Regions from separate parts of the Photobacterium sp. HL06 genome, predicted to be linked through region 1. Evidence: riboswitches for the same ligand, from Rfam matches in the RefSeq annotation. Region 1 holds a riboswitch; the other holds the start of a gene.
What was found. A riboswitch is a leader RNA that binds a small molecule or an ion and turns the genes downstream of it on or off. The one in region 1 is predicted to bind cyclic di-GMP.
Positions count from the first base shown of each region.

Region 2: linked by a shared signal. The riboswitch ahead of AC51G0_RS07960 (TfoX/Sxy family DNA transformation protein) and the one ahead of AC51G0_RS05615 (lytic polysaccharide monooxygenase) in region 1 are both predicted to bind cyclic di-GMP.

Region 1 is NZ_CM183914.1:1,140,001-1,144,188, reverse strand. Features, by position in the region: gene yiaY (L-threonine dehydrogenase) at 1-247, opposite strand, end outside; gene AC51G0_RS05615 (lytic polysaccharide monooxygenase) at 615-2,123, opposite strand; cyclic di-GMP riboswitch class I at 2,197-2,306, opposite strand; gene AC51G0_RS05610 (bifunctional protein-serine/threonine kinase/phosphatase) at 2,511-4,188, opposite strand, start outside.
Region 2 is NZ_CM183914.1:1,673,312-1,677,499, forward strand. Features, by position in the region: gene lpdA (dihydrolipoyl dehydrogenase) at 1-468, opposite strand, end outside; gene AC51G0_RS07950 (carboxymuconolactone decarboxylase family protein) at 480-1,079, opposite strand; gene AC51G0_RS07955 (hypothetical protein) at 1,241-1,633, opposite strand; gene AC51G0_RS07960 (TfoX/Sxy family DNA transformation protein) at 1,900-2,490, opposite strand; cyclic di-GMP riboswitch class I at 2,618-2,722, opposite strand; gene purR (HTH-type transcriptional repressor PurR) at 2,918-3,925, opposite strand.

The DNA.
Region 1 (4,188 bases):
GCAGTTCAAGGCCCGCTTCAACGTTACCGATTGTAGGGTTTGGTTGTGTACCATCGAAAACAACAGATTCAACGTCACGCTCAGCAAGTAGATCGGCTACCTGCTTCACCATACCGATTTGGCTTAGGATTTTATCAGTAACGATCAGCGCTTTTTTAAAGCCTTGTGCTTTTACCGCATCTGCCGCTTCAGTTAGGCAGCCTGCACCCATTAGGTTTACTGTTGGGATAAAAAATGCACTACTCATGTTGATTCTCCATAATTATCAAATACTAATTACTTTAACCGGCTAGACTACCCAATTTGCAATGGGTTAACCCGTTACCTGTAATGAGTATCTTGAATACCCCGTTTGGGCTAGGTGCTAATATCTAACACTGTCAAAATGTGCAACAATTTGATCTCGGACAAGTTATGAAACGCACTAACACATTCACGTTGTATTTTTTGAATTTGATCACCTTTTCTCTATAAAATACTGCCTTATTGTTTATTGACAGAAACATTATCTTTCATATCGTCATATATTGGGGTGAAAAAATGGGAAGCAACGCACAAAAAAAAGCGCCGAACAATGTCAGCGCTTTCATTAGTGTTTCATATATCAATCAGTCTTATTGAAGGATCCAGGCATCTTGCCATGCCGAACCAAATCCTGGTTCGTAGTGGATCGCTGAGTTGATATTGCACCAGCCACCTTCAGGGTAAGGACGGCACTGGTAAGTATTGCCATCTCGGCCTAGAACGATTGTCTCGCCTGGTACATACTGGCCAATACCATCGGGATAAACATAGTCGTAATCACCAGAGCCGGATTGCTCTTTGATAGTGATAGATTTCGATTCAATCAATTTAGGCTGAGCATCTTGCTCTGCCGCATAGATTTCAACTGTAAAATCACCGGTATAAGGTGAGAACATTGTCACCGCAATTTGGCTATTATCAACAACACCACTGCCATAGGCAGCCTGTTCGCCCGCACTATCAACCAGCTTCATGTCGATCCGGTAACGCCCTTCAGAATGAACTTCTGCTTCGATAACAGCCAAGCCTTCACTATTCTGGGTATACTCAGATTTCAGCCCTCCCACAACAATTGGCTCTGGCTCAATCACATCGCCATCACGCACATCTAGCGCATAGCTATAATTGGCGTTGGCCACAAACACCTTGTTGGCATACAGATCACTTGGGGCATATACGATCTCACCAGAAGCTTGTTCAATACCAACCTGTACTATCGCACTGTGCTTTTGATTCACTTGTTGTGCCAGCTCATAAGACCAGGCATTGACATCTTGGTTGGCTGCTGTAACCAACAGCTTTTCAGACACGAGCTCTTGGTTGCCCTGCGCAGAGAAAATACGGAACCAGATGTTATCACCCTCCTCAGCAGTCACACCCGGTTTAACAAATGCCCCAAGAGGTGACCACTCTGGCAATGGAGCATCACCGTCAAACTTAATGTCACTACAGTTATAGAAGCCTTCGCCGGCAGGATCATCACGCTGCCACCGGGTAACGAGTGTCGCCTCACCTGCCCGGCCAGCTGGCAAAGTGACATCCATGTAATAGTAGTTACCACCATCAACATTGATCTTTTCTATGTTGCCAAATTCCTGGATCAACTCAAGATCATCCCAATCCAAGCGGCTATGTGCCGCGTTATAGCCCGGTTTAGTCAGGTATATTTGCCAATGGCTCGGATTATGAGGTGCCGTCGCGCGGTACTTCAAGGTAAAGGTTTCACCTGCCTGCATGTCTGTTCGCTGCCAATGTTGAGAGGCAACACTCATACCGCTTTTTCGCTCATCGCCACCAGAACAAATCAGGCCATCCTTAACAGCCGCCTTTACCGCATCCATATTGGTGTAGTCTTTCACCAAAGTGGCAAACTCATTGACCTGAACGACAGGATAGGTGCCTGATTCTTGAAATGAAGCCCGGCAGGCTTCGTTTGGGATTTGTGAACCATCTGATGCTCCCCAGTGACCGCCATCTTCCTGGCAAATCACCTGACGCGCTTTTGGAAAGTCAGCCCAGCCATGAGCACTCGCGTGAATTGGGATTAATGCAGCCAGCACAGAGCTTGCTGCAAAGGAAAGAGTCATTATTTTTTTCATTTTATTAGCTTCCAATTGAATGTATGGGAAGCCAGCTATTTGGAGGCAAACTTACTACTGCTTTTTATTCCTACCAGGTAACTCCGCTGCCATATAAATAACAAACACATCCGATGAGATCACTATTTCTTTAGGCCGGTAGTTTTGCGTCAGATCTTTTCAGAACCTTTGCCTTTAGCTGACAGGGTATTTATAGGCATAACGTTTCAGTTATCAAAAACTGTAATTAAATAATGGAATCATCGTCCCAATACTATTTAATTTTTATTAGTGAAAAATCACCTTTATAACTCAAAAGGATACCACACAGGCAACTTATTGAAATATCAGATGACCCGCTTAGCTATTATTACCCATTAGTTCATTCCCGCAACCAATAGGTAATGGCTAACCAAGAGCAATAATGTATGTTTCAATACTAACAATAACCACTAATACTAAAACCATTAGCTTCCAAAAGCGTAGTGGATTACGTTGGATTAATGGCGATTCTTTCAACTCACTGAGTATTTTTTGGTTAGGTGTCGATAGATCCTGAATAAACTCAGATATCACCTGGTAGCGGATCTTTGGTGAAGGGTGGCATACTTTTTTTAATACCAAATCCAGCCAGGCAGGTAAGTCAGGTCTAAACTGAATAGCTGAAATATAATCGTAATGCCGAGTCTTTTGTCTATCAAACACCTGTGAACATTGAGCCTTGTACGGAATATCCCCTGTCAGCATTTCATAAACAATAACCCCAACCGAAAACAAATCTGAATAAGCCGTTGCTTTTTCACCAGCCAGGTATTCAGGTGCAATATAATCTGTTGCGCCAACAGGTACGTCTTCCTTTATAGCTCCGGCAATCTCATCAAACCCTTCAACCTGAGCAGTACCAAAGTCGATAAAAACAGCTTTCCCATTCTCGGTTAATATTATGTTCTCAGGTTTTAAGTCACGGTGCACAATCCCCATTCGCTGAAAGAATCGAATTGGTTTAATTAATTCAGAAGCAATTTCTCGGACTTTTTCTAAGCTCGGTCTAGGATTATCAATCATCCACTGCCTGAGGGTTTTTCCTTCCACATAATCGCAAACATGGTACAAGAAAGGAGATGAATCCGCATAACGATGTATTTTCATTATCGAAGAATGGCTGATCTGCCTGCCAACCCAACCTTCTCGAATAAACCCTTGCAGATAAACAAGATCTTCTGAAAAGTTTGGCGACGGTGCTTTTAACACATAGCGTTTTTGGTCGAAATGGCTTCTGGCCAAATAGACATGGCTCCGGGTCCCGCTATGGAGCACTCTGATGATCTCGTATTGATCGATCGTATTCCCTTCAGCCAATACGGGGGGAATGACCCTTTGGGTTAATTCCCGACTCGTCTCCTGAAGGTTCTCTTGTGGAAGCGAATCAATTTTTACCAGCAGGCAGGTTAGATTATCATCGCTGCCATTTTTCTGGGCATACTGGACAATCAAATGTGCCAGTTCTTCCGCGGCCAGTTCCGCTCTCGACAACAGCCCCTCTAATTCTTGCTTCGTCAACCAATCATGAAGGCCATCTGTGGTAAGTACCAACACATCGTCTACTTCAACGGGCTCTTGCTTGTAATCCACATCAAGCCGGCTATCCATACCCAGCGCACGGGTTAAAAAGTGACTTTTCCCCCCTTGCTTTCGGCTGTGATCTTGAGTGAGCTGAGTAAGGTTTCCACGTCGGTAGCGGTAAATACGGCTATCGCCAACATGGATCAAATGCGCGGTATTGGATTTGACAATCACACTGCTGAACGTGCTCACTAAGCCGTTGTGCCGTAGATCACTGTGCTTTCCATGATGATAGAGCCAACTATTGAGGCTAGTTAACACCTTCGCCGCTGCTTTTCTCACCCCCCAGCTATCTGGCGTACTGTAATAATCATCAATAAACTGGGTGACGCTGGTATGGCTCGCCTGCTGCCCGTGATCACTGCAGCTAACACCATCGGCAATACACGCCACTACCCCTTTATACTTCACTACGCTTTTTCGCGGTGAGTGCTTCACTGCGAAGGCATCCTGATTGGCTTCC
Region 2 (4,188 bases), 530 kb from region 1:
TAACCCCATTAGCAGGTTGACCACAAAGAACGGGAACACCGGGATAAGGCGTAAGGTGAACAGGTAAATGGGACCATCTTTGGCAATGCCTGCATTAATCGGAGCCAGGCGGTGGCCAAATTTATTCTGGACCCAGTCCCGTAAAATGAAGCGGCTGAACAAGAAGGCCAAGGTTGCCCCGATAGTACTGGCGAAAGAAACCAATAGTAGGCTCCACCAGAAACCAAATAAAGCCGCTCCAAGCAGTGTCATAATGGCCGCGCCAGGTAGCGACAGGGCCGTCACAACCACATACAGGACAAAATATACCGTACTAGACAAGATTGGTTGTTGGGCAATGGTATCCTGCAGGGCAACCTGCTGGGCTTTTGCCTGCTCAAGGGTGAAGTACTGACCAAGATCGAAGGCAAACCACAGACCAATAAGGCTGGTTATCGTCCCGAGTAGTAGCAGTTTTTTTCTGTCCATGACTTCACCTTTTATTTATTGTCGGAAGGAGAGGCTAACGATTTCTCTCCGGACTTGTCCGTATCACCGGGCTGAATAGGCAGTGAGCAAAATCCTTGTGCCGGTACATCAAGCGCGGTATTGAATTTGGCTGATAGGTTCTGGAATGAGATTAATGCTGTTAGCTCAACAATCGCATCATCGTCATACCACTGTTTTAGCTGTGCAATCATTGCTTCGTCTACGCGCTGACCAGTGATGGTAATCGCTTCTACATAGGCCAGTACGGCACGCTCTTGCTGATCAAAAAGCTCGCTGTGCTGCCAGTTGGCAAGGGCCTTGATTTTCTCCACGGAATCGCAGCGCTCGGCTAATTTCATTCCATTGGCATCGACACAAAACGCGCAGTCATTGAGCTGTGACACCCGGACGCAGACTAAGGATCGGACAACGGGTGTTACGGGGGAGGACTTGCGATCGAGGTAGCCGAAAAATCCAGCGACAAGCCAGAATAGGGTAGGACGTCGCCCCCAGAGCAATGCCGGGTTTAGCACGTTGCCATAATGGCGCTTTTGCAGCCAAAGAAGTGGCTTGATAAGAAAAGAATAATGTTGTTTGGCTGGAATACGCACATGAGCCCCTTAATGATGCCTGTCTGGCTGTAATTTATGCTACAGCGAGTATATCAATCTAATCGATGCAATGATCGGGTAAAATACTAGATTGGTATGAGACAGAGACCGAATAACGGGCAAGAAAATTTCAGGAAATCGAAAAAATTCTTTAAATTCTATTAGTTGAGCGAAATATGAACAGCTTGGGTTTTCTGTTGTTTGGCCATATCCGGAACATCCGGTTGCGATAGTAGTATATAGCCGGATGCAATGACAGGTAGCATTGCTAGGAGCATGGTTTTACCAATATGGTAGTTGCGATACCAGTACTTTCTTGAGCGGATTTTCAGTAATAACCCCCAGAAAAGCAATAATAGGTTGAAACCTGCCGTGAGGGTAAGTGCATCGTCAAGGGCTGCCACCGGAGCAAGTTGCCTATAAACCATAAACAAGATTGCAAAGGGGGGGATCAGGCTAATTATCACCAGAGCACGCATGAGCTTTGGCCACTTGCAAAACTTGTCTTTGAACATCTGGTCTGCTTGTCCAGGAAAAGGCTTGGAACAGTGCATGACAACCTCCTGTGTGAACGACAGCCTCATTCTACTAATGCCGATATTGAAGAAAAGGATATTGATGCATTTATGAACAGCTTTGTGAGAGGTATCAATATTTGACGTTCTATGACAAAAAATTGTCATAAGAGAGGGCATAAATTTACAACGAAACCAATATGCTCGTTCGGCAATGTGCTTAATTTCACTGGTCTTGGGTGTGTATTTGAGTGCAGATAATAAAAAGAGGTGCATAGCACCTCTTTTTTATCGATGTCTCTAACCTATGGCAACTCAGATAGGAGCTCTGAGCGGCGTTGCTGAGTAATGACCGACCAATGCTGGCCACTTACGGCACCTTCTAAGGCCCATAGCAACTCGATATTGACCGACTCCTGGTGAGACTGCTGTAACGCCTTGTAAGCATTCAGGGCACCGGCTTCAAAGAGCTCGTCAACCGTAGTAATACCTGCTTTTTTCAGCATACGTTCGTTGGCTAAACGGAGGTTTGGTAAGTCTTTAATACGACTTGGGCCTGATTTGCTTTTGGTTTCTTTATCTTGTTTGGCGGCAGTAAAGGAACGCTTAGCTTGGCAAAGAATTTTATCGGGTTCACTCCACCATTCTTCTGGAATAGCGTAGTGCTTAGTTACAACAGGAAAGCCGCGCTTTTTATACACATAAGGTGTAAGCCCTGCTTTTTTAAATTCTTTTTCATTTTCGGCATTTGCACGAAGGTGTAACTTGTCATTTACCACGAGTGCAAACATAGTTTCACCCGCGAAAATGCCAAAGCCACCAAACATTGAGCGAGACTTTACATTCTCGAAACAACTGAATAATCGTAATGATTCTTTAAGTACTGGTTTGTCCATGCTTCTTCTCGGTGAAATATTTCTTGGGTCACCTAACAACAGAGCGAGGATTTCAGATTAGCAAATTTCACAAAAAAGTTATGTCAGGATAATGTCAGGATTCATGACATGACTTTTTGCTAGATCCATCGGCGACCCCGCTACCATAAGAGACTTAGTTGTTGAAAAACTAACCACTTTTAGGCCGGAAGCTTTGCGTCCCACCCTTTCGGGAGGTTTGCCTTGTTCGTGACTTAATAAGCATATCCCATATAATATTTTTGAACTTGCTCCCACTTTTAAAAGTGTGATATTGCTTCAATAAATATGTCTATGTTTTTAGTGGCAAAAAATATATTTGCCTCAAAATCAATGCATCACAACCGTCATTTAAGACATAAAAAAACCGATAAGTAATATCGGTTTCTATGGGTTGCGACTTGGTTGATTAGGCGTTCAAGTCTTTGACTGACTTGCGAACAACCAGTTCTGGTGCCATCTCAAAAATACGGCGTTCATGTTCTTTATCTTTGACTCGTTCCATCAGGATCTCAATCGCCGTTTTGCCCAGGCGGCGCTTAGGCTGGTGAATCGTCGTCAGGGGCGGAGAGAAGTACGGTGCCAAGTCGATGTTGTCATAGCCAATAATTGAAATATCATCAGGAACGCGTATGCCTGCCTGCTCGAAAGTACTGATCAGCGCCATTGCCATAATATCGTTAAAGCAGAAAATTGCTGTCGGGCGCTCTTTCATTTCAATGAACTTATTGGCGGCGATAACCGCTGACTCACACTCGAAATCACCTTCAAGCAGCCAGTCTTCATTGACACTAAGCTGCGCTTCACCCATCGCTTTATAAAAGCCCTTCAGACGTTCTTGGCAGGTCGATTTGTCTGAGTGGCCTGACAGGCAACCAATTTTAGTGTGGCCGTGTTCGATAAAGTACTTGGTTGCAACGTAGCCGCCGAGCTCTGCATTATCCTGAATTTTATCCGTATGCGGGCTTTCCGGGCCCCAGTCCATGATCACCATTGGTAAGTCTTTCTTGCGCTCAAGGAGTTCAAGCAGCTTCTCGTCCAAGTCAGAACACATTACCAATAGGCCATCTACACGCTTTTCAGCGAGCATGCGTAGATAGTCACGTTGCTTATCTAGGTTACCTTCAGTATTGCATAGGATCAGGGTGTAGCCTTGGCCATAGCAATGCTCTTCAACCCCATGGACCACTTCGGCAAAGAATGGATTGGTAGACTTGGTTACCAGCATGCCGATGGTGCGGGTTGTGTTACATTTTAGGCTTCGCGCAACAGCACTTGGCGCGTAATTTAGTTCATCTACGGCCGCTAATACTTTTTTCTGTGTTGCTTCTGCAACAAAGCGTGTTTTGTTGATCACGTGAGAAACTGTTGTGGTTGATACACCAGCCATACGTGCAACATCTTTAATCGTTGCCATACTTATTCTTCTAATAATTTAAGATCAGAGGTCAGAGCCGACCATTTCATAATCACTTGTAATTGAAAGTACCAAACAGAGTAATTATCTGACTGTATCCAGATAATTGTTCTGTTTGGTACAGCGTACAAAAACGCCAAAAAGCCGCTTCAGTCACGAGCGGCCTTGTTCTCTCGTCTTTCCCGACGTTGCATTGTGTAATCGCTTGCGTTCACATTCTACTGAGTGTAGCGCACAGTGCAACGTTTCTGTATCCCAACCCT